4 regions of the Cytobacillus sp. BC1816 genome follow, and region 2 is predicted to be linked to each of the others. Evidence: riboswitches for the same ligand, from Rfam matches in the RefSeq annotation. Region 2 holds a riboswitch; each other region holds the start of a gene.

Evidence for each region. A riboswitch is a leader RNA that binds a small molecule or an ion and turns the genes downstream of it on or off. The one in region 2 is predicted to bind thiamine pyrophosphate.
Region 1: linked by a shared signal. The riboswitch ahead of thiT (energy-coupled thiamine transporter ThiT) and the one ahead of tenA (thiaminase II) in region 2 are both predicted to bind thiamine pyrophosphate.
Region 3: linked by a shared signal. The riboswitch ahead of ACR42H_RS06860 (YkoF family thiamine/hydroxymethylpyrimidine-binding protein) and the one ahead of tenA (thiaminase II) in region 2 are both predicted to bind thiamine pyrophosphate.
Region 4: linked by a shared signal. The riboswitch ahead of ACR42H_RS13105 (3-oxoacyl-ACP reductase) and the one ahead of tenA (thiaminase II) in region 2 are both predicted to bind thiamine pyrophosphate.

What each region holds. Positions count from the first base shown of each region.
Region 1 covers NZ_CP195611.1:2,507,587-2,514,991, reverse strand. Annotated here, with positions in the region: gene ACR42H_RS12925 (AAA family ATPase) at 1-256, opposite strand, end outside; gene ACR42H_RS12920 (MATE family efflux transporter) at 541-1,881, shown strand; TPP riboswitch at 1,934-2,036, shown strand; gene thiT (energy-coupled thiamine transporter ThiT) at 2,104-2,703, shown strand; gene ACR42H_RS12910 (hypothetical protein) at 2,803-3,072, shown strand; gene ACR42H_RS12905 (hypothetical protein) at 3,196-3,435, shown strand; gene qoxD (cytochrome aa3 quinol oxidase subunit IV) at 3,517-3,822, opposite strand; gene qoxC (cytochrome aa3 quinol oxidase subunit III) at 3,823-4,428, opposite strand; gene qoxB (cytochrome aa3 quinol oxidase subunit I) at 4,418-6,394, opposite strand; gene qoxA (cytochrome aa3 quinol oxidase subunit II) at 6,384-7,373, opposite strand.
Region 2 covers NZ_CP195611.1:435,341-442,745, forward strand. Annotated here, with positions in the region: gene ACR42H_RS02250 (alpha-hydroxy-acid oxidizing protein) at 1-608, shown strand, start outside; TPP riboswitch at 733-849, shown strand; gene thiW (energy coupling factor transporter S component ThiW) at 962-1,450, shown strand; TPP riboswitch at 2,007-2,108, shown strand; gene tenA (thiaminase II) at 2,168-2,857, shown strand; gene ACR42H_RS02265 (DUF1287 domain-containing protein) at 3,195-3,902, opposite strand; gene ACR42H_RS02270 (TIM barrel protein) at 4,007-4,840, shown strand; gene ACR42H_RS02275 (DUF6843 domain-containing protein) at 5,353-5,820, shown strand; gene ACR42H_RS02280 (MGDG synthase family glycosyltransferase) at 5,900-7,045, opposite strand; gene ACR42H_RS02285 (DedA family protein) at 7,062-7,405, opposite strand, start outside.
Region 3 covers NZ_CP195611.1:1,279,994-1,287,398, reverse strand. Annotated here, with positions in the region: gene ACR42H_RS06875 (long-chain fatty acid--CoA ligase) at 1-348, opposite strand, end outside; gene ACR42H_RS06870 (coproporphyrinogen III oxidase) at 499-2,013, opposite strand; gene ACR42H_RS06865 (Cof-type HAD-IIB family hydrolase) at 2,265-3,131, opposite strand; TPP riboswitch at 3,363-3,464, shown strand; gene ACR42H_RS06860 (YkoF family thiamine/hydroxymethylpyrimidine-binding protein) at 3,553-4,158, shown strand; gene ACR42H_RS06855 (ECF transporter S component) at 4,160-4,756, shown strand; gene ACR42H_RS06850 (ABC transporter ATP-binding protein) at 4,740-6,440, shown strand; gene ACR42H_RS06845 (energy-coupling factor transporter transmembrane component T family protein) at 6,427-7,206, shown strand.
Region 4 covers NZ_CP195611.1:2,545,196-2,552,600, reverse strand. Annotated here, with positions in the region: gene ACR42H_RS13135 (AbrB family transcriptional regulator) at 1-50, opposite strand, end outside; gene ACR42H_RS13130 (hypothetical protein) at 192-482, shown strand; gene ACR42H_RS13125 (hypothetical protein) at 525-1,604, opposite strand; gene ACR42H_RS13120 (sigma-70 family RNA polymerase sigma factor) at 1,597-2,163, opposite strand; gene ACR42H_RS13115 (Cof-type HAD-IIB family hydrolase) at 2,569-3,318, shown strand; gene ACR42H_RS13110 (OsmC family protein) at 3,353-3,814, opposite strand; TPP riboswitch at 3,931-4,041, shown strand; gene ACR42H_RS13105 (3-oxoacyl-ACP reductase) at 4,146-4,907, shown strand; gene thiM (hydroxyethylthiazole kinase) at 4,921-5,733, shown strand; gene thiD (bifunctional hydroxymethylpyrimidine kinase/phosphomethylpyrimidine kinase) at 5,746-6,570, shown strand; gene thiE (thiamine phosphate synthase) at 6,560-7,228, shown strand; gene ACR42H_RS13085 (hypothetical protein) at 7,330-7,405, shown strand, end outside.

The DNA of each region.
Region 1 (7,405 bases), 2.1 Mb from region 2:
CAACCATCTCACTGTTGGGAGGCACATGGGAGATGTACTCGCCATCAGGGGCTGTGATCAGCAGTTTCCCATTTTTATATTCCTGTACTGCAACAGTCTTTCCATCCTGGGAGGCAATAATTTTTTCCACAGAAGAAAATGGGACTGTCACATCCTTTTTTCCTGCTTGTACGGTCCAAATAACCGCCGCCAAAATCACCGTGATCACCAATGCAATAGAAACAATCGTCGAAGGCTTCTTAAGACGTGATTTCAACTATTTCCCTCCTCATTAAACATACCTACATTATAAGGAAAAAGAATTGTTAATTACAGGGTTTTACGCTTTTTAAACGTTGTAAATTATGGAAAAATAATAGTTTTTTAGAGAGATTGTGCTATAACAGCATTTCAGGTGCATCTATTTGTGATAAAAATGTGACAGCGGTGAAGAAAATAAAATCATAAAACTTAATCAAAATCAAAACCATAAAATTGGAAACAGAATGTGAAATAGGGAATAATGGAACTGTGAAAAATATAAGGAAAAAAGGTGTTAAGATGGCTCAGCAGGATTTTACAAAAGGAAATATATTCAAACAGCTCCTGGTGTTCTCAACTCCAATCATGCTTACTAATTTCCTGCAGGTTTCTTATCAATTTATTGATAGTCTATGGGTTGGGAATCTGCTAGGGGCTGACGCATTGGGAGCTGTCGCGGTGTCAGGAACTGTAATCTTTACAGTTCTTTCTTTTATCATTGGAATAAACAATGCGGCGTTAACGATCTTATCCCAGCAAAAAGGCGGAGATCATGAAGAGGGGCTGAAACGATATTTGAATGCCTTTACCGTCATTCAGACAATTATGTCAGTTGCTCTAGGAATAGCTGGATTCCTGCTTGCAGAAAGAATTTTGGCCTTTATGGGTACACCTGCGGGAATGGCAGAAGGTGCAGCATCCTATTTACAGATTAACTTCATTGGAATTCTGTTTTTATTTGGATACAACTTTATAGGAACTGTACTTAGAGCGCTCGGAGACAGCATAAGTCCTCTGTACTTTGTCCTGATAGCAGTCGTATTAAATGCAATCCTGGATCCTCTTTTTATATCTGTATACCAGCTTGGTATTGATGGGGCAGCTTATGCAACAATCCTTTCACAGGGGTTCGCATTTATGATCGGAATGATATTCATACTCCGCAAAAAGCTGGCACCGTTCTCTGTCCCTTCTTGGCCGCATAAAGAGGAGGCAGCATTAATTTTTAAGCTTGGCATCCCTTCAGGACTCCAAATGACTGTTATATCGGCTGGTGTTATGGCTATTATGTCTGTTGTCACCTCCTTTGGCGGTGACGTGGTTGCGGGATTTGGTGCAGCACAGCGCATTGACAGCATCATTATGCTTCCGGCTATGGCATTGGGGACTGCAGTCAACAGTATGGCTGGTCAAAATATAGGGAAAAATCAATGGGAAAGAGTTCATCAAATTGCCTTGTACGGAGTAGTTTACAATCTTGGAATCATGTTCATCATCGCCTTTGGGACGGTCCTATTTGCCGAACACGGGGTGCGCCTGTTTATTCAGGATAAGGAATCAGTTAAGTATGGCACTGACTATTTAAAGATCATTGCATTTTTTTATCCGCTCCTGGGCATTAATTTTATATTGAATGGTGTGGTAAGAGCATCTGGTGCGATGTTTCAAGTGCTGGTACTGAATATTATTTCATTCTGGATCCTGCGCTATCCTTTAACATTTATATTTTCAAAGCTTATGGGTGATAAAGGTATAGCTGCAGGCATGGGGATCAGCTTTGCCATAAGCAGTGTCATTGCCTTTATGTATTACCGAATCGGAAAGTGGGATAAACAGATTATATTTGGCGAGGAAAAATAAATCCTTTTCACTTTCAATTTTTTCATTTATACTAAAATCGGATAATACAATAACGTGCCACAAGGGGAGCATTTTGCTGAGAGTGAACAGTTCGCTGTTCTGACCCTTTGAACCTGTTAGATAATGCTAGCGCAGGAATGTGGAATAAAAGGCGGAAGGGGTTTTTCTGCCTGCTTGTTCTCCCTTGGGGTATCGTCATACGATTAAAGGGGGATTTTTTTTATGAAAAAATTAAGCCTGACGGCGATGATTGAAGCTTCATTTTTTGCAGCATTTGCTATTATTTTGGATTTCCTTCCATCTTTAAAGCTGTCGCCTTCCATTTCGATTTCTGCTGCGATGATACCAATATTCATTTTGGCATTCAGATGGGGCTTTAAGGTGAGCTTCATTTCCGGTCTATTATGGGGAATATTGCAGATTGCCATGGGTGATGCCTGGATTGCGACTCCGCTTCAGGCATTTATCGAATACTTTATTGCATTTGCCTGTATTGGTTTAGCTGGTTTGTTTTTCCGCCCAATTCAAAATCAGCTGCGCAGCGGAAACAAGAAAAAGGCATTGGGCTGGGTAGTTTTAGCTGTGTTTGCCGGAAGCCTTGCCCGGTATTTCTGGCATTTCATAGCAGGTGTCCTTTTCTTTGGAAGCTATGCGCCAGAAGGGATGTCACCGGTTCTTTTTTCCTTCCTGGCAAACGGTGCAACCATGCTCGGAGCAGCTATTCTCTGCTCGATTTTAGCTGTATTAATTATATCTTCGGCTCCAAGATTAATCATAAGAAAGACAGATGAAATGATTCAATCTCAAAAAAGTGTATCCTAATAAAATCAGCCTCTTTGAAAATTTTCAAAGAGGTTTTTTCTTATTATAGGAAACTGCTCCTGAAAAATGGGTATATTACTCAAAAAGGGGAGTGATAGTTTGTCACACACATTGCAGGGCAACATCATAACAGGTGTATATGATGCAGAAACCAGTGCTTTTGAGATCCAAAAGGTTAAAAATTTCAGTACCCAGTCGGTCCTCAACAAAAATCAATGTGAAAATTTGTATAACTATTTATCCCTTCATGAAGAGGATGAGGGAGGACAGATTATTACACTTTACGATCAAATGCCATTAATGCTGACCAGGCAGGAAATAGGCAATTTAAAGAAAGATTTGGAGAACATTAAAAAGCTGTATCAGTAGTAAATTTTGCTTTGCACCTTTGCAAGGCTTTTTTTTTGCATAAATAATTTTGACGAATTTGTGACAAAAAGTTTGACAAATTTGTGAACATAGTTAGAATATTAAATAAAAGGGGATGAAAAAATGACTTTAAAACAGCAAAAGGTGCTGCACTTTTTTAGAAATGTGACTGCGGCCGGTATTTTACTAGGATTAATTGTCTTTATTTCAAGCTTTTTTGTAAGCGGTCTCACAGGTGAATATATATTATCAATTGGCTTAAGTATCATGGTATCATCCATGCTGATATTTGGTTTTGGTTTTTTTATCAACGTAATGGAAGAAATGACAAAGGGAAGCAAGGGTATCAGACAATACAAATAAAACCGGCCTCCAAATGGGAGACCGGTTTTTTGTTTTGTCCTAGCTCCAGCGGGGAGAAAAGGCGATGGAGCTTTTCTTGATTTAATGAGCTGCGTGCCCAGAGGTTAAGACCCAAATAGAACCTACTACAATAACAATAACCATAAATACGGCATAAATCATATTTACTAAGTTCGTTTTGCCGTCTTCGCCTTCTCTTAAGTGCATGAACATGAACAGCTGCATGCCTGCCTGTATGACAGCCAGTGAGCCGATGATCCACATGATCACTTTAAAAGAGAGGTTCGTTTTTAAGGCAATTCCTGCTGCTCCAAATGTCAGCACAAGAGAAACAACAAATCCAATGACATGGCTTATAGGGAAGCTTTTTGATTGATGATGTTCCATTTAAGCCACCAGTCCCTTCAAATACACGAATGTGAAAATAAAGATCCAGACTACATCAAGGAAGTGCCAGTAAAGGCCGATAATAAACGTTTTTCTTGCTGTAGTAGGGGTAAGGCCTCTTTTTAAAAGCTGAATAATGACCATAGTTGCCCAGCCAATACCCAAAGTAACGTGGGCTCCGTGTGTGCCCAGCAAGACAAATAAGCTGGAAAGGAACGCACTTGTCTGCATCGTTGCGCCTTCATGGGCATAATGGATAAATTCATTAATCTCCATGAATAGGAATCCTGCGCCAAGAGCAAGGGTAATCACCAGCCAGGTGATTAGCCCTTTCAGGTTATGGCGGCGCATTTCAAAAATGGCGATGCCCATTGTAAAGCTGCTTGTTAAAAGGAGGACTGTCTGAATCATGACATCCTTGATAACAAAGATATCTTTATGTGTTGGTCCTCCTGCATAGCGTTCATATAATACGCCATATACTCCGAACAGAGTGGCAAATAGAACGATTTCAGCGCCAAGGAAAACCCAGAAGCCAAGAATATTCATCCGGTCCTGTTCAGTTTGATATTCAAGGGGCAAAGAAGTATCCACTTTAGCTGACATGATCGTGCACCTCTCCTTCTGTTTTTCTCCAGGCATTTTCAATTCTGTGAATTTCATCTTTCTTAACATGGAAGCCTTCATTGTAATCGAATGAACGAATGATCAATCCAGCAAAAATGCCGATGGCAGCTACAGCTGCAGCGATGTGCCATTCAAATACAAGGAGGAAGCCTGCAATCCCAAAGATGACACCCATATAAATCGGAAGCCAGGAATTGCTTGGCATATGAATCTCTTCGATTTCACTGTCAAATAACGTTAAGCCTTCATTCTTTTTCTTCATGTGCCAGAAAGGATCAAGGGATTTAACTTCCGGCAGTTTTGCAAAGTTATAGAATTGAACAGGTGAAGCAGTAGACCATTCCAATGTCCTTGCATCCCATGGGTCGCTTGAGATGTTTCTGTCGGCATAGCGGATGCTCCAGTAAATGTTGTAGCAGAATACAGCAAATCCGGCTGCCAGAATGATGGACCCAATTGCCGAAAGCATGAAGAGTGGTGCAAATCCAGACTCGGCGGAGTATGTGTATGCACGTCTTACAGCTCCGTTTAATCCAAGGAAGAACATAGGCATGAATGTTACGTTAAAGCCGATAACAAAAAGCCAGAAATGCCATTTCCCGATTTTTTCATTAAGAATGAAACCGAACATTTTTGGCCACCAGTAGTAAAGACCTGCAAATACCGCAAATACTACACCTGGAATTAATACATAGTGGAAGTGGGCAACCAGGAATAATGTATTGTGATACTGATAATCCGCTGCACCCATTGCAAGCATTACGCCGGTAACCCCGCCAATCACGAAGCATGGCACGAATGCAAGTGCCCATAGCATGGCGGAAGTAATTTTTATGCGGCCTTTACGCATCGTAAACAGCCAGTTAAACATCTTAACCCCAGTCGGTATGGCTATCGCCATTGTCGTGATGGAGAAGAAAGAGTTAACCGCAGGGCCTGATCCCATTGTATAGAAATGGTGGACCCATACAACCATACTTAAAAGCGCAATTCCAAGGATGGAAAATACCATTGACTTATATCCAAACAATGATTTTCTTGAGAAAGTTGCAATAACTTCTGAGAAAATACCGAATGCAGGAAGGGCAACAATGTAAACCTCGGGATGTCCCCAAAGCCAGAACAGGTTAGCCCAAAGCATATCCATTCCTCCGCCTGATACTGTAAAGAAGTGTGTTCCATACAGACGGTCGAATGTCATCAATGCCAATGCAACTGTGAAAATAGGGAAAGCAGCCACAATCAGAATGGATGTTACAAAGGTAGTCCAAGTGAACATTGGCATTTTCATCAGTGTCATGCCTTTTGTTCTCATTTTCAAAATCGTAACGATGAAGTTTATACCTGTCATTAGTGTCCCGATACCAGCAATTTGCAGCGCGACTGCATAAAAGTTATTGCCGATTCCCGGGCTGAATTCCTTGCCTGCAAGAGGGAAGTAAGATGTCCATCCTGCATCAGGCGATCCCCCAATGACAAATGAAATATTAAATAGCATAGCTCCGCTGAAGAACAGCCAGAAGCTAAGTGCATTCAGCTGCGGAAAGGCAACGTCACGCGCACCGATTTGAAGCGGAATAACAACGTTCATTAATCCAATCAAGAATGGCATCGCCATGAAAAGAATCATAATAACGCCGTGTGTTGTAAAGATTTCATTATAGTGCTGGGAATTCAGAAATTCCATTTCAGGGCGTGCTGTCTGAGCTTTCATCAGCAAACCGTCCATCCCGCCGCGGAAGAACATCAATACTGCGGAGATGATATACATGATACCGATTTTTTTATGATCAACTGTAGTCAGCCATTCTGTCCAGAGGTATTTCCACTTTTTTAAATAAGTGATGGCAGCTACTGCACCAATCATCGTTAATAAAATAGCAATCTGTGAACCTAGTATAAGGGGGTCCCCAGTAATAAAAAACTCATCCCATTTAATGCCCATGATGGTCACCTCCATGGTTTTCTTGACTATCATGGCTATCTTCTTCGCCATGACCTTCAATTACGTTTGGATTCTCATTTTTATAATTGTCATCTTCTTCGAAGGTTTTACCTTGATATCCATGGCCTCTGTAGAGCTCAGGATTTGTATAAGCTTTCGAATTTGGATCAGCATGGTTAACCCATTCTAAATGAGTATTGGAATATGTCAGCCTTCCTAAATGTGTAGGCTTCAGCAGCCCTTCGTATTCTTTCTCAGTCAGTTTAGGTGCTGTATCTTTAACGTCGTCAACCCATTGGTCAAAATCTTCCTGTGTTTGAGCAAGGACTTCAAACTTCATATCCGCATATCCGCGGCCGTTAAAGTTGGTGTTCTGTCCTTCATATGATCCAGGGTTATCTGCGACAAGATACAGTTCCGTTTCCATTTTGGGCATCGTATATTTCTGTCCGCCTAGTGCAGGCACCCAGAAAGATTGCATGGTGCTGGCAGATGTCATTTTAAAGAGAACCGGCCTATCTTCTGGAATATTGACATAGTTCACTGTTTCAATGCCTTCTTCAGGATAGCTGAAGATCCATTTCCAGTCAGCAGATGTTACATGTATTGTAATAGGTTCTTTTTCTTCATAGCCTTTAGGTGTTTCTTCCAGCGCATAAAGTGTTTTTACTGTCGGGATTGTTAAGGCGATGACAATTAAAATCGGAATCCCGGTCCAGATAATTTCAAGAAGTGTACTTCCATGCTCCTCAGGGGGTTCATAATCTTTATTCTCAGGTCGTTCACGGTATTTCCACACAATGTAGCCGAATAATCCAAACACGACTGCAACGACAAGAAGCATCCAGATCAGGGACCAGTTAATTAATTCGGTAATGCTTCTTGCAACGGGGCCCTGAGGTTCAAACACAACCATATTGCAGCCGCTTAGAACCATTAAGGGCAATAGAGCTGTTAAAGAAAGCAGCATTTTCTTCATCTGATGTTTCATCTCCTTTTGACAAAAAACTA
Region 2 (7,405 bases):
TAGATACGGTGATGATGGGGTGGAGGGAAGCTGATCTAAGAAACAATTTTTCACCTTTAAAGCTCGGCTATGGAAAAGCAAACTATGAGAGCGATCCAGTCTTTATGGCCACTCTCCATGACGGTGATGTAGTTCAGGGAATCCTTGATAATATCCATCATCCAACATTGAGCTGGGAGCATATTGCAAGGTTAAGAGAGAAAACAAGTCTGCCGATTCTATTAAAGGGTATTCTCCATCCGGAAGATGCCAGGCTGGCCGTTGAAAAGGGGATAGAGGGAATCATAGTCTCCAATCATGGCGGCAGGCAGCTTGATGGAGTGATTGCGGCGATTGATGCGCTTGGACCGATCGTGAAGGAAGTCAAAGGACGAATTCCAGTATTGTTTGACAGCGGCATTCGCCGCGGTTCCGATGTGGTCAAAGCACTGGCATTAGGAGCCGACGCAGTTTGCCTGGGACGGCCGTATGTGTACGGTTTGGCGATTGGCGGGCAGGCTGGAGTTGAAAATGTGCTTGCCAACTTTATTGAAGAAACGAAAGTGTCGCTTTCTCTGGCAGGAGTGGGGAGTCTAAAGGAGCTGGCAGGTCTGCAGCTAATTAGATAGTTTCTCAGCAGAAATTGAAGAGCGCCTATTCCATTCCATCAAGAAATGTATTTAAGCAAAAAGAATGATGACAGCGACTGAATATTTTGTTAAGCTTGAGATAGCTTATCAAACTAAATATCTATGCAACTACTAGGGGTGCCCCGAATGTGAGGGCTGAGAGGAAAGCGCGTTATAGCTTTCTGACTCTTATGGACCTGATCTGGTTAATGCCAGCGGAGGGAAGTAGGATTTGACTATATGTCAATTCATATACTTAAACCAAGCCAGGTCCTTATGGGAATCTGGCTTTTTTGTATACATACTTCTCATCCTGATAAGCAATCAGGCGGCCATTTAGAAAGGAGGTTTAAATGAACAGAACCCGATTGTTAACTACGATGGCTTTATTTGTGGCAATTGGGACACTGGGATCCCATTTGCTCTGGTTTCCGGCAGGCATAGCCAAGGCCTATCCAGTTCAGCATGCGGTGAATGTATTGGCAGCGGTGACGCTTGGACCCCTGCCTGCAGCAGCTGTGGCATTTATGATTGGCCTGCTTCGTAATTTGCTTGGATTCGGGACGCTGCTTGCCTTTCCAGGCGGCATGATCGGTGCGTTTTTGGCAGGTGTGCTTTATTTGAAGTTCGGCCGGAAAATATGGGCTGCTGTTGGAGAAGTGGTAGGTACCGGCATAATCGGTGCATTGTTTGCAGTCCCTTTTGCAAAGGTTCTCATGGGGAGCGCAGCTGGGGCATTCTTCTTTGTGCCGCCATTCCTGGTCAGCAGCGTTACCGGTGCGGCCATAGGCTGGATGGTTTTGGCGAAGGTTAAAGAGAAGAACTTGGTTCAGAATATGTGATGATTTTGGGCCTGAGAAGCTAGATGAGTAAGCAGATAAGAGGAGATCAGCATAGCAAGCTGATCTTATGAGCGATTTTCAAGAGTTATGAGCGAAATTTAAAATTTATGAGCGATTTTCAAGAGTTATGGGCGAATTTCGAAATTTATGAGCGATTTTCAAGAGTTATGGGCGAAATTCAAAATTTATGAGCGATTTTCAAGAGTTATGGGCGAAATTCGAAATTTATGAGCGATTATCAAGAGTTATGGGCGAAATTTAAAATTTATGAGCGATTTTCAAGAGTTATGGGCGAAATTCAAAATTTATGAGCGATTTTCAAAAGTTATGGGCGAAATTTAAAATTTATGAGCGATTTTCAAGAGTTATGGGCGAAATTCAAAATTTATGAGCGATTTTCAAGAGTTATGGGCGAAATTTAAAATTTATGAACGATTTTCAAAGAGTTATGGGCGAAATTCAAAATTTATGAGCGATTTTCAACAGTTAAAAGCGAAATCCAAAACTTATGAGCGAAAAACGTCAAGTTAGAAAATCGGTAAAAAATTTAAAATAAGAAAACTGCTAGGGGCGCTACGGCTGAGATAAGGAGCTTTTCCTTTGTCCCTTGGAACCTGATCTGGATAATGCCAGCGCAGGGAAGCAGTGAGGACCTCGTTATATATCCTCATGCTTTTTCCCCGGCAGCTTCTGTAATTAATAAGGAGGCTATTTTTTATGACTTTTTCAGAGATTCTGCGCAAGGAAAATGAAGATTTGTTTCAGCTGATATTTGAGCACCCATTTGTCCAGGGTATCGGGAGAGGGGACGTGCCGAAAGAGGCACTGGCCCATTATATTAAAGCGGACTTTGAGTATTTGAATGCGTTCATGCATATTTATGGTATTGCCATTTCGAAGTCAGCAGAGCGTAAGGATATTGCTTATTTTAATCAGCAGATAGAATTCGTATTGAACAGCGAAGTACATCCCCACCATAATTTTTGCCAGCAGATTGGCGTGGGTTACGAAGCATTGCAGGGTTATCCGCTCCCTCCAACAGCTGATCATTATGTTAAGCATATGATGTATCATGCTCACACCGGCGGCATGGGTGAAATCCTTGCTGCATTATTGCCTTGTCCATGGACTTATTGGGAGATTGGGCTTGAGCTCATGAAGCAATATGAGCCAGATGAGAACCATCCGTTTTATCCATGGATCTCATTTTATGCAAATTTAAGGGTCGAAGCTGTGACCATGAATATGAGAAACCGTTTGGATGAGCTTGCTGATGCGGCATCACCGGAAGAAAGGCAGCGAATGAAGGATGCTTTCCGAAAAAGCTGCCAGCTGGAGCTTGGCTTCTGGGAGATGGCTTATACCTGCGAAGAGTGGCCGGCGGGCAATCCTGCAGCAGTAAGATAAGAAAAGCGCAAGCGCCTCGCTCAAAAAGGAACGCAGACTAAGAGCACCACCTCCTGTGGCAACGTCTGTGCATGACCCACATCCTCCAAAAAGCTGTCGCTTTCGGTCGTGCGATGTTTAAGCTGTCGAAGCCTTCCTTGTCCTGTGGGCCTCAAGCACAAGACGAGCCTCCCGGAAAGGCGTTCTTTGCCTTTTGGGTGGCTTGCCCAAAATGTGGAGGCGGCTGCTCAGGATCCGCAACTAGACAAGCTTGTGACCTTGAGGGGGTAGCCAGACAGTTATCGACGTTCAAAATTTTATACTTTCTTATTTAATAAGAATAACGCCTGCACCTGCTTTATGGCAGTGCAGGCGTTTTTTCAAAATCCCATCTGTAATGAGCGGTAATAGGAGTCTTAAAAGAAGAGAGTTTTACTTCCGCTGCAAATGGTGTGGAGTTATGTATGACGTATGGAATGCCATCTTTTGTCCGTTTGTCAGAAATGATTGCAACATGGTCGAATTTAGGAGAAAGGAAAACCACGATGTCACCCGGCTGCCATTTCTGAAGGTTCTTAACATCTCCTGGAATCAGTTCTGTTGTTAATGACTTTGCGAAGCGGCTAAAAAAGACATTCTGATTTGGCACCCTCCTGAAATCAATGTTTGGATCCGGACTGCCTTTCACTCTTGAATACAAGTCCGTATTCTCGGCAATATCCTGATCAATAAGATCCTTTATAGAAACATCAGCCCCCTGGAATCCCCTCCAAATCACATCTGTACAGACACCCTCGCCATCGGGCGGATAGCCCCCCGCATAGTAGGCACTTTTATATTGCGTACGCTGATCCACTTCTTTTCTGGCTGTCAGGACCATATCAAGCGGATCGGCACTGCCGTTTTGATTTGAATCGGCTTTTGAATAATCAGCAGGCACTGCCATTTTCGCAGCCAAAGGATTTTCAAAATGAATGCCGATGGAATCCAGAATGATTCCGCCTCGAAATAAAAGAATGAATAATAACAGTATTCCGATTATGGAAGCGAACACTCTTTTTATCATAGAGGCCTCCTCATTTATTTTAATGATTAGACGGTACCATTTTCCAATATGTTACATGGGGGTATGATAAGATTGATATAAGAATATATAAAAGAGGGGATATCATGGCTCATCATATAGGGATATCGGGAAGTGTCATCTTGTCAGACAGCAAGCTGTTTCATGAACTTTTTAAACGTCATTTGCCGCATATTGAGATAGGCGAATTTCAAGATGAGGAATCCTTCCGTTGTTTTATTGAAATGCTGGGCAAAACAAACAAAAGCTTTGGTCTTCATTCGCCTCTTTTCCGGGGACAAAGCAAATACGATCTGCTGGAAAAGATCGGTATGAATCCGGAGGAAGCCTGGGTCCAATTTGAGACGGAAGTGGAAAGAATCTCCCGGCTTGGAGCTGAATACATATTGGTGCACTTCCCTTACTTTAAAAAGGAAACCAGTGGGAATCCGGCAGAGATCATTGAGGAGGGACTCAAGAAACTCAGTGCGCTTCAAAGAAAATATGGGATTATGATTGTGTGTGAACCTAAATTGGGATTCAAGCAATCGCCAGCAGGGATTCATTATCTTGACCACTTTCCTGTAGAGACATGGAAGAAATACGGACTTAGCCTCTGTGTCGATATAGGGGATTATATATTGGCCGCAGGCGAGGAGGCCATAAATTATATAGAAAAATGGTCCGAGTTTGTGAGAGTGGTTCATTTACATAATGTTGAATACCAGGGTGATAAATATATTTGGGTGCCTGTGCATCCATCTCATGAGAATGATAGCAGTCATCATAAAATTAAGAAGCTGATAGATTTTTTAGCTAAAGAATGCAAGGATGTATTTTTTGTCATGGAATACACTCCACACACGAACCCTCCGGAAAAGATGGTAGAAGAAGGAATCGGATGGGCAATAGAGGTGATCGAGGAAGGATCTGTTAGTTAGGGAAGCAGGGCGCCTGGCATTAATTTTGTGCAGGTTGAAAATGAAAAGTTAATGATATTACTTATTATAGTAAGTATGGGAAATACCTTGTATGTATACTAATATGTGAAGTTATTCACAAAAAAAGAGGAGGTTAATTTATTCTTATGCTGGGATTAAAATTAAAAACGGCCCTGCAGGCTTCTATTCTTTTTACATTTTGTTTTTGGCTTCTTTTTTTCTTTTCTGAAGGGGGACTGTTTTCTTTCTTCCTGATCATGATTTTTTTATACTGCCTTTTCGGAAATGTGATATACGGTGTTCCAGTGTCGCTGCTTTCTGAGCTTTTTACTAAAAATCTAGCAGTATGGCGGTTTCCCGCGGCGGCATTTATACATACCTTTTTGGCTTCGCTCACTTATTTTATTATGGAAGGGTTTGCTTTTTACATATTTTTTGCTGCGGTGCTTTTCTTTTTAGTGGACGAGTGGCGGAAATGGAACCGCGAGATGCCAGGCGGCAGGAGGGTTGCCTTGAACGCAGCAGCTTTTCTTATCGCTTGCCTCCTGCCAATGGGGTCTTTTTGGATGCTTCAGCAGGCTGATCTGGAAGAAAAAACTCATGATCTTTATCTGATTCCAAAAGGGTATACAGGTCAGGTAAGAATTGTTCATGAAATAGGTAATGCCCCTAAGCCTGAGACAGAAGGGAAATACGATGTAGTTCGGGTGAATGATAGAGGATATGCCATTACCTCTTTACCGCAAAGTGAAGGATATATTGATGACTTGTACTATTATGTGGATGAAAAGGGGAAGCGTGAAGCGATATCAGAAAGCTGTATTTCACATGGCGGATCAGGCGGTGTACAGGGAGATGGATATGAATATTCGTATACCTATTTTTCGGTTGGCTGTGAGGACATGGATGACCAAGGAAATGGCCCTGGTATTGAGGATATTCTTTATGAAGAGGGTTTGATCAATCAAACGTTTGATTGAAATGGAAAACAGCCTGGAAATTCCAGGCTGTAATTTATTTATCGGGAGTCTTACTTCTAAAGCCCAGCAGATTGAAGTTTCACTTTAAAGTTGGGATAGCTCTTATGGAATGTACAGTTTCAGGCGTTTTTCTGCCGGTGCTTTTAATTGAAATGAAGATGGCATAGTCCAATGGGCAATAAACTTTTGCCAGATAGGATTCAATGTGTTTTCTTAGACTTAGTATAGCTTCTTCATTATTAAGCTGTTCAGCAATGTGCTTGTCATTAATGACAAGCACCAGATTTTTCTCAAGCAAATAGTCCAAATTAATTTCCTCTTGTCCGGGGAGTGAGGTATGGACCAGAATCGGAAGTTTCTTTTGCAGTGCTTCACTAATTGTAACTCCGCCCGGTTTGGTCAAAATAGCATCCGCTTTATTATATAGCTGGTTCATTTCAAAAGGGTCATCAATATATCCAATGGGCTCGATCTGCTTTGAATTAAGTGCTTGGAGTGAGCTATATAATTCGTCATTATTTCCGCAAAGGATCAGAAATCGAATATGGGGAACCTTCCGCATAGCGTCTATAAAATCACAGTTTACTAAGCCGCTGTTTCCTCCTGCAACCAGGATATGGCGTATCCGGTTATCTTTCTTAAATGGAACCGGGAGGTGATAGGCTGAATGAACCGGAATGCCCGTTACAAAAATTTGCTCATCAGGAATGTGGTGCTTTCTGATAAGCTTTTCCTTCGCCTCAGGATGAGGAACGAAATGAAAATCAATTCCGCGTTTTCCCCATATATCATTAATAAAAAAGTCCGTGTATACATTGACCACAGTGACGTCCCGGTATCGTCCCTTTTGCTTTAGTGAACTGATGATTCCAGATGGAAAGGAATGAGTGCAAAATATTAAATCCGGATTTTCTTCATCAAGAAACTTCTGCATCTTTCTTTCAAAGTAATAGGACAGAACCTGTAAATCAGGCTGCAATTTAAAAGGATGCTGTTTATACATAATGGTGTAATATAATGCCCTGTAAAGGAAAGGGGCACCCAGGAACCCTTTTAAATATATACCTGAGACCAGCTTTTCAAGCTTGTCACTGCAATAGGCAAGAAAGTCGACTACTTTGATTTCCGCATCAGGATATTGGCTTTGAATATTGTCCTGAAGTGTTTTGGCAACTTTGGAATGTCCTGTGGGGAATTGGAATAAAGGGAGCAGGAGAACTTTCATAATACCCTCCTTTCTATCACTTGAATTTATTTTTTGCATACTTAAAGAGCATGTAGATTACGAATACAAATAATAACACAATCCCCAGATATGGCACATATTCAGGATTTATATCAAATAAGCTTCCGGCAAAGTATCCCGCGGCAATTATAGGGAGCACCCAGCTAAGGGAGCCTGCTGCAGAATATAGAAGGTACTGATGAAAAGGAACTTTGGATATGCCGGCAAAGTAAGGACTTATCTGTCGTATTCCCGGCATATAAAAACCCGCAAAGATCATAAAACGATGATTCTCCAAGTATTTTTTCTGGGCGGTATTCCATCTTTTTTCCGTGATCCCAATATATCTGCCATATTTTT
Region 3 (7,405 bases), 840 kb from region 2:
AATGTCAGGATCGATCAGAAGCACTTTATCTTCAGCATGGTTAATTATATAAGTAATATGCTGGGGTGACAGACGAATGTTAATCGTATGGAGCACAGCTCCGCTGCATGGAATGGCAAAATAAGCCTCCAGGTGGCGATGATGGTTCCACGCAAGGGTCCCGACCTTGTCCCCTCTTTTCACTCCTATGTTTTGCAGGCTTTCTGCCAGCTTCCTTGTCCGTTCTGCAACCTCCTTATATGTAAATCTCTGAATTCCGCCTGCTGTTCTTGAAACGATTGTCTTCCTTGGAAAATATTTTTCTGCACGCTTTATCATTTGCGTCATAGTCAAAGGTGTCTGCATCATCATTATAATTCCCCCTTTTTAGAAAGCGCTCACATTTAGGTTCATAGACTTCTATGATCTTTATTACCTATTTCATTCTCTTTATTTTCAGGAATTCCTTTAATATATTTCTAAATTTTCTAAAAATATATTTTTTTAAAAAATCCCCGCCTATTCGGCCAGGGATTCGTGTTTATTAAAAAGTTCTTTTAATATTTTCAATTTCTCATTTGCATAATGCTCAAAACTGTCATTATACGATTTAGGATCCTTCGGGTTTGCAAAATGAGTGATTTTCCCTGTCTGAGGATCAATGAACTTACTGGAGGCCCCGCATCCAAGCCCGATGATTGTCTGCTGTTCTTCCATAATCATGATGTTATAGATGCTTTCCTGATTCGGAAGGGCATAGCCGACATTTTCAAGATTGCCGAGAATATTTTTCTGACGGTAAAGATAATAAGGATGGTAATTATGCTCTATTGTCCAATCCTCAGCCATGTCCATCATTTTTTCAATTTCTTCCCGCTCGGCAACTTTATATTTTTTCTTGTTCTTCGTCATTTCCGAAGCTCGTTTAAAGGATAAAGTATGAACTGTCAGGGATTCCGGCATTAGTTTCTCAGTTTCATCCAAAGTATGCGAAAATTCCTGCACACCTTCTCCTGGGAGCCCAATGATCAGATCCATATTGATGTTATTCATTCCCATATTGCGAGCCAGATGGAACTTATCCACGGTTTCTTCCACTGTATGGTGGCGGCCAATGGCTTTCAGTGTCTCCTGAATATAGGACTGGGGATTGATGCTGATGCGGTCAATATTCCATTTTTTCAGCACTTCAAGCTTTTCAGGTGTGATTGTATCCGGACGGCCGGCTTCCACAGTGACCTCCCGTATGTTTTCTACATCTGGAAAAGAGTCATACATTTCCTCATAAAGCATATCCATCTCCTCCGCCGTAATGCTTGTCGGAGTCCCTCCACCATAATAGACAGTAGTAATTTTCACATCATTTTCTTTCAGCCACTCGCCAATTTTGCGCATTTCAAAATGCAGACCGCCAAGGAATGAGTTTACTGAACCCTGCCTGCCATTAATCGCATATGCAGGAAAAGTGCAGTACGCACATTTTGTCGGGCAGAATGGGATACCAATATATATGCTGACTTCATTTTTTAAGTCATAAAGATCCGGTACGACAGCAAGCTGCCTGTCTACGATATTCTGCATAAGCTGGATTTTTTCATCTGTAATCAAATACTCTTCCTTCAGCTGCTGATGGACTTCATGGAGAGGTGTCTGCTGCTGTATGGCACGGTGAAGCAATTTTGTGGGACGTACCCCAGTCAGAATTCCCCACTTCTGGGTAATGCCTGTCCATTCCTGCAACACAGTCAGATATACATGGGATACTGCATTTTTTATTTGTTTGAAATTCTCTTTTTCTGACTCAGCCGGTATGAATTCCTTCTCAAAATTTGCTGAAAGATTCTTGCCATCTTTATCAGAAAGCCTTGCCATGGCTTTAATGTGCTTTCCATGTTCAAGCTGAAAATTAATTGTCAGATTGGCTGCGGCATTCTCACCCAGCATCACTGCACATTCTTCAAAAAAGAGGTTCCCGATCAGCCGGAGCGGCCGGTGGAACCGATCATCCTGTATACCTAAAATTGAAATCTTCAAATTGATCACCTTTTTTAGAAAATATATTAATCTGTCGATGTCTTTTTTTCTTGGGGCAGCTGCAAAGTGTCTATTTTTCATGTTGACAAACTTCTTTTAGTGTACAGAAATGGGGAAACAAGGTCAATATAAGGGAAAGGATTCCTGTTGGATTACTTATATATATTCATTCTGCTTCTTTTCTCTTTTTCCAGTATCGTAAAGCAAAAAAAAAGAGCCGATTAGACTAATCGAACTCTCTTTCATTGATGTTATTTTAATAGATTCATTTTCTTCAGGAAATCAATTGGATGCTGTTTGCGGAAATGTTCTTTAACCATGTAGCTTACGCCGTTCTGGTCATTGGATCGAGTCAGCCAGTCTGCTGCTTTTTTGACTTCGGCAGGGGCATTGCCCATAGCCACACCAAGGCCGGCAGCTTCAATCATTTCCAGATCATCCTCCGAGTCACCTATAACGACCATTTGGTTTCGTGAAATTCCGAGATGTTCACATAAATAGAGCAAACCATTCAGCTTTGAAACTCCGGCAGGAACAATGTCCATCCGAAGATCACTTAACTTAATGACTTCTACATTTTCAAACATGCCCCTAATGGCTGCCTGAGCATCCTCAAGGTCGCCTTTATCTTCAAAATACACTTCAATTTTTGGCGGTGTGACCGGCTCATCTAAAATGGTGTCACTTAATGAATCCACAAATTGCTGCGAGTAAAAAATGGGATCGCCGGTTGTAAAAACAGTTTTAGCAAGCATATTGGTATTTAGCTTGGTTTTGTTGGCAAGGGAATACTTTTCGTGCACCAGCCTGATTTGACAGGTAAAGCCTTCAAGCAGACGCACGATTTCAAACGTTTCATCTTCCTGTATCCTTTTTACAAATATAGGCTTTTCCTGAGTAGCAGCAATATAAGCCCCCCTGTGTGTGACCAGCAAGGAATTGATTTTCAATGCTTTGGCCGCTTTTTTCGCGGATGGAAAGCTTCTGGATGTGACAAGTGTTACATAAATTCCTTTTTGCTGCACATATTCAATCGCATCTTTTGTTGATTTATGAAGTCTTCCATTTGATTGGAGTAGTGTTCCGTCAATATTTAAAGCAAGCATTCTATATATCATCCATTTTGCCCCCTATTCTCGGTGTGAAATTGTCCTATTACACTTTTATGAAGGGAAGGATTGGATTAGAACATGACATGGACAATGCAGAATTTTTTTTCACAGCTGACCTGTGCCAGTGAAGGCGTTTATCTGTTTTCATAGATCATTTGATTTAAAGAATTATAAATTAGTCATTTACAATTTGTATACTCCGTATTAAGATGGAGTCAATAAAAAACTGCATATCTTATTTTGCACTAGGGGAGCTTTTTGGCTGAGAAGAACAATCCGTTCTGACTCTTATCACCCGATCTGGATAATACCAGCGTGGGGAAGTGCAGGTGAACGGCTATCATTTCTAGTGTATTGATATCATTCAACTGCATTTCCTTATGGGAATGCAGTTTTTTAATTTTATATAATCCAGGAGGATGGCAAAATGCAGGAAAATTACTTATGCGGAACAAGCGAGATTACAGGGTGCAGGTTTTCGATTTATCCAATGACTGACAGGTTTGTGGATGTTATTTTATCTGCTCTAAAGGAAGTGGATACAAGCAAAGTATGGATGGAAACAGATGATGTGAGCACTTGTGTGCGCGGCAGGTCCATTCATGTTTTTGATGTAGTCAAAGCTATTTATCTTGAGACTGTTAGGCATGGTGACCATGTAGTGTTTAACGGCACATTTTCAAATGGATGCCCCGGGGATACTGCCGGAGATGCTTATCTTGCTGAAAATGAAGATAGGGCGAATGAAAAAAAATCTGCAGGAATCAGCCAGGAGGTCGCTGTACAGTTCGCGCTTTATCCGATGGGGATTCCTTCATACATGGACGTCATTATGAACCAAGTCGAGCTCGCTAAGGCTCAGGGAACGTTTACTGAAGGTGTGCATTATGCTTCAAGATTAGATGGAGATGCACACGATGTTTTTAAAACGCTGGAAGATGCTTTCGAAAGCAGTAAGAAAAGCGATTCCACTCATATTGTCATGACGGTGAATATGTCTGCGAACAGTCCTTCCAAGAAGGGGGCTGTGTAATATGCTAGAAAAATGGAAGCTTCGTGAGGTCATTGTCCTGTCTGTACTCGCTGTTGTGTTTGCAGTTGTATACCTGGTGTTCATGCAATTTGGCAACGTGTTATATGGGATGTTTGGCTTAATTGGCTATGATCTGATTTTTGGCATTTGGTTTATTGTTTCAATCATCTCAGCGTATATAATCAGAAAACCCGGAGCAGCCTTTTTATCGGAAACCATCGCAGCAGCCATTGAAGTCATGATTGGCAATGCAGTAGGCCCTCGCCTGATTCTTTCAGGCATGATTCAGGGGATTGGAGCAGAAGCTGTTTTTGCGGCAGCAAAATGGAACAACTACCGGACATGGGTTTTAATTGCTGCCGGCATGGGCTCTTCTGTTACAAGCTTTATTTGGGGCTATTTCATTTCCGGCTATGCAGCCCTATCACCCGATTATGTTACTGCGATGTTTTTTGTGAGACTAATTAGCGGTGCTTTGCTTGCTGGATTGCTAGGGAAATGGCTGAGTGAGAGTCTTGCTAAAACGGGGGCATTAAACAGCTTTCCTATCGGAAAAGAGCTGAGAAGGGAAAAATCCCAAAATGGCATTACATCATAACCAGCCTTTATTAATAACTGAACAGCTTTCCTTCCGGCATGAAGAAGTGAAGAATCCTGTTTTTAAGAATGTGAATTTCAGCCTTTACCCAGGGGAAGCTGTTCTATTATTAGGCCCCAGCGGCTGCGGAAAAAGCACGCTTGCTTTCTGCTTAAATAAATTATATCCGGAAGCCGTTGATGGCGAACTGAATGGCACCATTTCTTTCAAAGGAAAGATTCTGGATGAATTCCGGCCAGGTGAAATTAATCAACACATCGGCATTGTGTTTCAGGATCCGGAAAGCCAGTTTTGCATGCCAACAGTTGAAGAAGAGCTGGCATTTGGCCTTGAGAATATGAAAACACCTCCTGAAGAAATTGAGAGCAAGATAGATGAAGCACTGGAACTTGTTCATCTTCTGTCATTTAAGCATGCCTTAATACATACCCTTTCGGGGGGACAAAAGCAAAAACTTGCACTTGCATGTGTATTGTCATTAAATCCGGATATCCTGATTTTGGATGAGCCGACAGCAAATCTTGACCCGGCTTCAAGCTATGAACTTACCCGCATCATCAAAGAGCTTAAAGAGGAGCAATCCTTTTCCCTTCTAATAATTGAGCACAAGCTGGATGATTGGATTGATTTGACCGACCGCTGCGTGGTGCTAAACCGGGATGGAGAAACTTTATTTAATGGAAGCACTGCAGACTGCTTTAATAAATATGCAGAAGAACTTACGCTTGAGGGTATCTGGCTGCCAAGCGCAGTAAGAGCAGGCCTATTAGGAAAAAAAGCAGGGATTTACAAAGGGGAAAATCTTCCGTTAACTGATCGGGAATTAATTGATGGATTTGTAAATCCCTATACTGCACTTCAGATTTTAGATAACAGGAAGACAATACATCAAGTCTCTGAAGAGCCGGTCATCCTATCGGCAGAGAATCTTTCTTTTCATAAGGATGGGAAGGATTTGCTTAAAAATATTAGTTTTTCAGTTAATAAGGGTGAATTTGTGGCAATAGCCGGTTCAAATGGATCTGGAAAAACAACGCTTTCCAGACTGCTGACAGGATTATATGCTCCATCCAAAGGCAACATCCTTTTTTATGATCGCTCCCTTTCCCAATGGAAGGAGCAGGAGTTAAGACTAAAATTAGGATACGTTTTTCAGAATCCCGAACACCAATTTATTGCAGATTCTGTTTATGAGGAAATCGCCTTCAGTCTGAGAATACAGCGAATGACAGATGCCGAAATACAAAAAATGGTTGAAGATGTTCTGCATCAAGTGAACTTGCTCCAGCACGCTGACATGCATCCTTTTTCCTTAAGTCAGGGACAAAAGCGGCGGCTAAGTGTTGCATCGATGCTGGTGAATGAACAGGATATGCTGCTCCTTGATGAACCAACATTTGGACAGGATGCCAGGACCTCGGCGGAGCTTATGGCGCTTTTGGAAACAAAGATCCATAGCGGAGGCTCCGTGGTAATGATCACTCATGACATGGAAATCCTGCATTCCTATGCCGATAAAGTGATTGTCCTTTCAGAAGGAGAGAAGATTTACGAGGGATTGCCTGATTCATTATGGAAGGAACATGAGATTATGAAAATGGCTTCTCTAAAGGTTCCTTACACAGAAAAACTCAGGAACAAACTTGATGCCATGGATGGGAGGAACAAGTTTGCTCTTACATGAATTTAACCCAAGCATAAAAGCTCTGACTGTGATTGTCTGTGTATTGATTTTGTCCCTTTTCTTTGACCCGGTTACTCCTTTTCTGACCTTAGTGGTGACTGCAGGGGCCACCTTTATTTTTGGTAAGGTTTCATTCAAAAGATGGATTTTACTTTTCTCGCCGTTTATCTTCATGGCTATAATATATATTTGGTCAGCTCTGATTTTTTCAAAGACTATTGAAGGAGAGACCATCCTATGGACATGGGGAATCTTCACATTGACTGAGGAGGGCTTTCAGCGTGCCCTATCTCTTGGCATGAGGGTTTTAAGTTTTACCTCGCTGTCCCTTCTGTTCATTTTAACCACAAAGCCGACAGAATTCCTGCTCAGTCTTATGCAGCAATGCCGGCTCTCTCCAAAGCTTGCATATGGAATCATGGCAGGCTATCGGTTTCTGCCATTAATGAAAGATGAATTTGAGATTATCAGAAGCGCCCACCGGATCAGGGGAATCCCCAAAGCCCGGACACTTTCTGAAAAAATCGCAGAACTTAAGAGGTATTCAGTTCCTCTCCTTGCCGGAGCGATCCGTAAAGCAGAGAGGACAGCAATGGCAATGGAATCAAAAGGGTTCACCGGAGATAGAAACCGGGATTTCTATCAAAAAATCTCTGTTTCCTGGAAGGATTGGGCATATTTCGCCTTTTTTATAGGAGCAGTGCTGGCAAGTGCCTATATTTCATGGCTATTCGGTTTTCTGCAGCTTTACAATGGCGAACTTTAGAAATTCATGTGCGGATGGAGGAAATTTATGTGCGGATAAGGTTTTTTCTGTGCGCTAATGCCCAAATTATATGCGCATAGCTGATTTCAAGTTAAATACACATTAGAGTCAGTCGAAAATTACCTTAATTTACCATATACACCTATGAATAAATCTTATTTTCTCTCCTAAAGCTATGAGTGTAACAATCAAGAAAACT
Region 4 (7,405 bases), 2.1 Mb from region 2:
ACTGCACCTAATAAAGCAGTAAGAAAGGTGATCAATAAATTCTTATTCACAAAACAACCTTCTTTTTATTTAGTATACCTAAAGATATTTATACCATATAAAAACAATGAATGAATTACAAGTTTTATATAATCAAATGTTTTCATACAATTTATTATAGAGAAAATCATTTTATAGAAGGGGGACTAACCATGCCGGAAAAATTAAGCCATTTTGTTTTCATCTTATCGTTTATATGTCTCGGTTTATTTTTACTGCTGGGTTTTTCGCCTCTGTATGATATTTATCTGAATAAAATCGGCCATCGTCCATTTTCGCTCCTCCTGCTCCTGACAGTCCTTGTCTTCCTCGTAAGTGTTTTTGTCTTAAAGAAAGTCCAAAACTGGCAGGCAGGCTTTCATGTATTATTTTCCATTATCCTCACCCTGTTTCTTTCATCCGTCTTAGCGATCATCGTGTTCTTTGGCGGCCTATTTAGGTAAGCGAAAAGAGCCTGCACCATCAGGGGTACAAGCTCAGCGGGTTTATTGGATTGGCATCCAGTTCACTTTCCATATTCCGTCATTATTTTTGCTGAGGCCGAAGCCAAACCCTTCTTCTTCAGTTATGGAAATATAAGCTGAAGATTCATCGATAATGACTTCTTCTAAATCGGCGTTCTTCACTCGATGCAATAATGTCTGTTCTTCTGGGATAGATGGTGACTCACTTTTAGCTTTTAGGTAATCATTCAGGGCAGGGAAGGGTTTTTCAATATCTGGATCATGGTTAAACAATGCATATTGAGTATAGTAATCCTCAGTTTCCTCTGCAAACAAGAAGAGCTGAAATACATCTGCCGGGCTTAATCCTCTTAAGATCTCATCCGTCCCTCTTAATGAAAATTCTTTATACACATGGTTTAATGGCTCAAGGAGGACCAGTTCCTTAGTATTATTTACAGCCATATGGAAAGGAACAGCTTCCAATTGAGGTTCTTTGGGCATTACCACCTCCAGGATTTCAGCCTGATGTACAATGCCTTCCGCAGCGCGATATCCACCAATTATTAAAGAAACACTCTCTTCTTTAATAGGTTCAGTTATACCAAACACCTTTTTTAACATCTCCTGATCTGTCTCATTAAAAGTTATTTTTATGTTCTGCCCATCCATGAGCGGCAGTAATTTTAAGGAATCATGATCAGGCAGAAAGTATACTGTTTCTTCCCGGAAATCCAGAGTTCCTGTGACCTTTGCTTTGCCTGTAAAAGCAGCCGATAAGTGGCCATATGAATCCTTCTCGAAATTATTCAGCTTCCAGTTATTTAGCATAGCACCATCTGCAAGGCCGGGATAAAAATCTTTATCTGCAATGGCGGCCTCCTGTCCATTTTGCTTGTTAAAGACATCTGTCTGAATACCGGCAATTCCTCCAATCAATACGATAAACCCAACAGCTGCAGCTGCAGAAAGAAGTTTTGGAACATAATCTTTTTTCCTGCCTTTAACAGCAGAAGTGCCGATTCGGTTTCTGACTCTCTGTTTTTCCTCTTCAGTGAAAACAGAATCTTTCGTCCATGCAGCATTCAATACTTTCTTCACATCCTGATTCAGATCAGCCATGCTGTTCACCTCTTTCTGAAGCAGATAGTAACTTCTTCACTTTTTCCTGTCCTCTGTACAGCCTTGTTTTAACAGTGGAAAGAGGAATATTAAGGGTCTCACTTATTTCAGCCAGACTGAGATCCTGGTAATAATGGAGAAGAAATACTTCCCGGTATTTTACAGTGAGGGACTCTATCGTTTTTAGCAATTCTTGATGTTCATCCCGTTCAAGAAATGATGCTTCCGGATCTTTTTCTCTAGCCTTTTTCAGGAAAAAAACCTTTTCATTCATGACCATATTGCGGTAATGCCAGCTTTTAAGATAGTCCTTGCTTTTATTAATAGCAATTGTGAAAATCCACGTTTTAAAGGAAGATCTTTGCTGGAAACTTTCCAGCTTTTCGTAAACAGTAATAAAGGTATCCTGTGTTAAATCGCTGGCCGCATTCCAATCATTCACATAGCTGTATATCAATCTCTTCAAAACGGTTCCATACTCATTCATGATTATTTCAAGAACGAGTGCACGGTCTACTTGATCAGCAATTGACCGTTTTACATAATCATCAGGGCTCACATGACTGCCTCCTTGCTTAAATGCAGCTGCCGATTCCGGCTGCCTTTTGTTTGACTGACAGTTAGACGACAGATGCAAGAAAATCGCTTCAACTTTTTGGCATTTATTAAGATTATACTAAAAAAGCGCAAACCATTTAGTCTCCTCCTGATTATTTATTCACTTTAATCCTGATTAATTAAAACCACGTCAATGAATAGGTTAAGAACAGAAGGAGCAAAAATAATATGGGAGGCATTCATCATCACATCACTTGTTCTTATGAGTAATTCCAGCCTATACTTTTAGATTGGGAATAATAATCCCTATATTGAAAAAATGATTCTGTCCAAGTGCTTTGTTTTTGATGGGAGGATTGTTTATTTATATAATGGCTATATTGTGCAAGAAAGAAGGGAGATTATTATGTCACAATCAAATATTGCTCCACAGATCAAATTAATCGCTCTTGATATGGATGGAACCTTGTTGAATTCCAGAGGGGAAATTCCTGAAGAAAACCGTAAGGCCATACGAGAGGCAAAGGAAAAAGGGATTGAAGTTATTTTGAGCACTGGGAGATCCAGGCTTACGGCAGGCGACCATGCCGATTCTTTGGAATTGAACTCCTACTTGATCACAGTCAACGGCAGTGAAATATTTGGCCCTGATGGTGAATCAATCTCAAGGACTCCTGTTGATTCAAAAATAATGGAGTGGATGTGGAATCTATCCCAGTCCCATAAGACCAATTTCTGGGCGACCAGCTGCGAACAGGTTTGGACGAATGAAATGCCTGAAAATATTCATGACCATGAATGGCTTAAATTCGGATTTGATATATCAGATGATGAAATCAGGGAACTCATTCAAAAAGAGCTTCAAACAAAAGGGGATCTGGAGATTACAAATTCCAGCTTAACTAATATTGAGGTAAATGCTCTGGGCATCAATAAAGCCAGAGGGATCCAGAAGGTAACAGAGCTTCTGGGCATTTCGATGGAAAATGTAATGGCAATGGGTGACAGCTTGAATGACATTGCCATGATCGAGGAATCAGGCTGGGGAGTAGCAATGGGAAATGCGCAGGATATTGTGAAAGAAACAGCCAATGCTGTGACGGGAACTAATGATGAAGCTGGTGTTGCTCAGGCAATCCGAAAGTGGGCTATTTAAAGAATAAAAACCGGCAGTCATGCCGGTTTTTGGTTTATTTCGAAGTTTCTTTGGCATTTAGGATAGTTTCTTCCAATTCTACTTCTACATTTCCTTTAATCGCCCTGGAAATCATACAGGACGCTTCAGCTTTTTGCGCCAGCTTTCGCGCCAGTGAATGATCCCTTTCTGTCGCTCCTGCCTTTAACAAGATAACAGGTCGATGAATTATTTTCTTATAAGTGATTACTCCTTTGGTTACATCCACAATTCCAATTGATTCCATCGTAAGGTTTTCTTTTTCGAGTTTGCTTCGTTCCATCATAGCGGCGAGGGTAATAATATAACAAGTTGCAGCCGCTCCCAGCAGCATTTCATCCGGATTTGTCCCGATTCCGGGTCCTTCCATTTCTGGCGGAATGGAGACCTTTGTTTTCAGCTGGCCTATTTCAATTTCTCCAACATCATTCCGAAGTCCAGGCCAATATGCTTTTAAATGGAATTGGTGTTCAGCCATTCTTTTATTCCTCCAAGTTATGTATTTCTAATTACACCTTAAAGAGGAACAGGCAGAATTGCAAGACTTTACAGATTCAACGTTTCAGGCTAAGATGAAAACAGCCAACTTAATAGTTTTACTGCTAGGGGTGCCCGATGCGCGGGCTGAGAAAGAAACCGGACTGTTTTTTACCCTTCGGACCTGATCTGGATCATACCAGCGTAGGAAAGTAGTAATTGCGGGGAACGTGTTCATTCTCTTAGATTATTCAGCCAGGTCCAATTGCGGATCTGGTTTTTATTTTGTTCTCAAAAACAGATGAATTGGCTATCAATAAGGAGGATTTTCTATGAATCTTAACGAGCAGATTGTCATTATTACAGGCAGCAGCAGAGGGTTGGGCAAAGAAACAGCAAAAGCATTCGCGAGGGAAGGGGCGAAAGTTGTCATTAACTATTTCAATAGCGAGGAAAAAGCCCATGATCTGCAGAAGGAAATTGGCGAAAAAGCCATTGCCATTCGTGCTGATATTCGGGACAAGGTACAAGTGAAATCCATGTTTCAAGAGACGAAGGAACGCTTTGGAGGTCCCATTACAACCATAGTCAATAATGCACTGGTGAACTTTCAATTTGACCCTATTTCTAAAAAAGATGCAGGAACAATTCAATGGGACGATTACAAAAACCAGCTGGAAGGTGCAATTCTGGGAGCATTGAACACAGTTCAGGCAGGTCTTGAAGATATGAAAAAACAGGAGTTTGGCAGAATCATTTCGGTTGGCACCAATCTATTCCAGCATCCAGTGGTACCCTATCATGACTATACGACCAGCAAAGCTGCTTTATTAGGCTTTACCAGAAATATGGCGAATGAGCTGGGCCAATATGGAATTACTGCAAATATGGTATCGGGCGGTTTGTTAAAAATGACAGACGCCAGTGCTTCGACATCCAAAGAAGTCTTTAAAATTATTGAAAACTCCACTCCATTACGGAAAATCACAGATCCTGCAGAAGTCGCTGATGCGATTGTCTTCTTCGCTTCTCCATGGGCAAGGGCAGTTACAGGACAAAATCTGGTTGTGGATGGCGGACTAGTTATGAATTAAAGGAGGATTTTAGATGAAGATTCAGGAGTTTAGCAGTCTATTGGAAAAAGTAAGAGAGTCAAACCCTCTTGTACATAATATTACTAATGTGGTGGTAACCAACTTTACTGCAAATGGCCTCCTGGCAATAGGGGCATCACCAGTGATGGCATATGCACATGAAGAGGCAGCTGACATGGCTAAAATAGCTGGTGCACTGGTTCTCAATATGGGAACACTGACTGAAAAAGAAGTAAAAAGTATGCTCATAGCGGGTAAATCAGCAAATCAGCATGGGGTGCCAGTCATTTTTGACCCGGTTGGTGTCGGCGCCACGGCCTATCGCACAGAAACAGCTAAAAGAATATTAGAAGAATTAGATATTGCCATCATAAGAGGGAATGCTGCAGAAATTGCCAACGCGGCAGGACAGAATTGGAGTATTAAGGGCGTAGATGCAGTTGAAGCAGCAGGGAACACTTCAGAGCTTGCTGAGTCGGCAGCAAAAGAACTTGGTGCAGTCACTGTTATTACAGGTAAACAGGATATCGTTTCAGATGGAAGATCTATTTATGCCATTAACAATGGCCATCCTCTTCTAACGAAAGTAACGGGTGCCGGATGTCTTCTTACTTCAATAATTGGCGCTTTCTCTGCTGTTGAAAAGGATCCTGTAAAAGCGGCAGTAACTTCATTGGTCGTTTATGGCTCTGCCGCAGAAATTGCAGCAGAAAAAACGGGTGGCAAAGGCCCAGGCACTTTCCAAATAGAGTTTTTGAATAGCTTATATAACCTTTCTGCTGCAGATGTTGAATCATATGGCTCTTTTGAAAAAATGATCGGATAGGAGGCATTATAAATGAAAGTGAACAAAGCTTTAACCATAGCGGGTTCGGATAGCGGCGGCGGCGCGGGCATTCAAGCAGACATAAAAACATTTCAGGAACTCGGTGTTTTCGGCATGTCTGCTTTGACTGCGGTAACAGCACAAAACACTAAGGGCGTTCAGGGAGTTTATCCAATGACAGCAGAGGCAGTTTCTGCTCAAATTCAGTCGATAGGTGAAGACCTCAGACCTGACGCTGTGAAGACAGGAATGCTTTTTAGTGCAGATATAATCGAGAGTGTTTCCAATGAAATTGTGAAATACGGCTGGAAAAATGTCGTCATAGATCCAGTGATGATTGCAAAGGGAGGAGCAAGTCTTCTTCAGAATGAAGCGATAGCAGCAATGAAAAAGCACCTTTTACCTCTCTCTATGGTGATTACCCCGAATATTCCAGAGGCAGAGGTTTTAACGGGCATAAGGATTCGTTCATTAGAGGACAAAAGAGAAGCAGCAAAAAAACTGCAGCAGCTTGGAGCGAAAAACGTCATCATAAAAGGCGGTCATGAAGAAGCAAAAGACATTGCAGCAGACCTTCTTTTTGACGGAGAAAGTTTTTCGGAATTTCGGAGCAGCAGAATACAAACAGCCAACACACATGGAACAGGCTGCACGTTTTCGGCTGCCATCACCGCTGGCCTCGCTGACGGTCATACCGTGCCAGAGGCTGTTGATCGGGCAAAAAAATTCATTCAGGCAGCAATTGAAAATGACTTAGGAATTGGCAGCGGTCATGGACCTACCAATCACTGGGCGTTCAATAGAAGGAAGAAGGAGACTGAGGTATATGGCTGTTAATCCGCAGGCAATGAAAAACTTATTAAAAGTATACTTCATAATGGGCAGCACAAATTGCCATCAAAATCCTGAAAAAGTCCTTCAAGCAGCCATCCAAGGAGGCGTTACATTATTTCAATTCCGTGAAAAAGGAGCAGGATGCCTTCATGGTAAAGAAAAGGAATCGCTCGCAAAAAAACTTCAGGCAATCTGCAAAGAGAGCCGTATTCCTTTTATTGTCAATGATGATATCGAATTGGCACTTAAAATAAATGCAGATGGCGTCCATATAGGCCAGGACGATGAAACAGCCGATACGGTCCGCAGGAAAATTGGCAGCAAAATCCTGGGAGTCTCAGTGCACAGCATGAAGGAAGCGGAAACAGCGATCCGTCAAGGCGCAGATTACCTTGGCATTGGGCCTATTTATTCGACATCCACAAAGGCTGATGCCAAAGCCGTTCAGGGACTTTCCTTTTTGACAGAATTAAGATCTGCTGACATCAAAATTCCGGTTGTAGGAATAGGCGGAATTACTTCTGAAAATGCATCTCCTCTTATTGAGGCAGGAGCAGACGGTGTATCTGTCATTTCTGCAATCAGCCAGGCGGATTCGCCTGAAAAAGCAGCCGAGAAGTTATATGATGCAGTAAATAAAATAATGAGAAATGCCCATTAATTTGGGCATTTTTTATTGTATTGACGTTTGAAATACCAAGGTTTATCCCACTCTATTGAGGGTAGCTCACTAACATACAATAGAAACAGAGGGATGAACAATTGAAAAAGTGGATGGAATCAGGCCTCTATATTCAAGTGGCAGCCGTCATGCTGGTGGTCTATTATGGCTTCATTT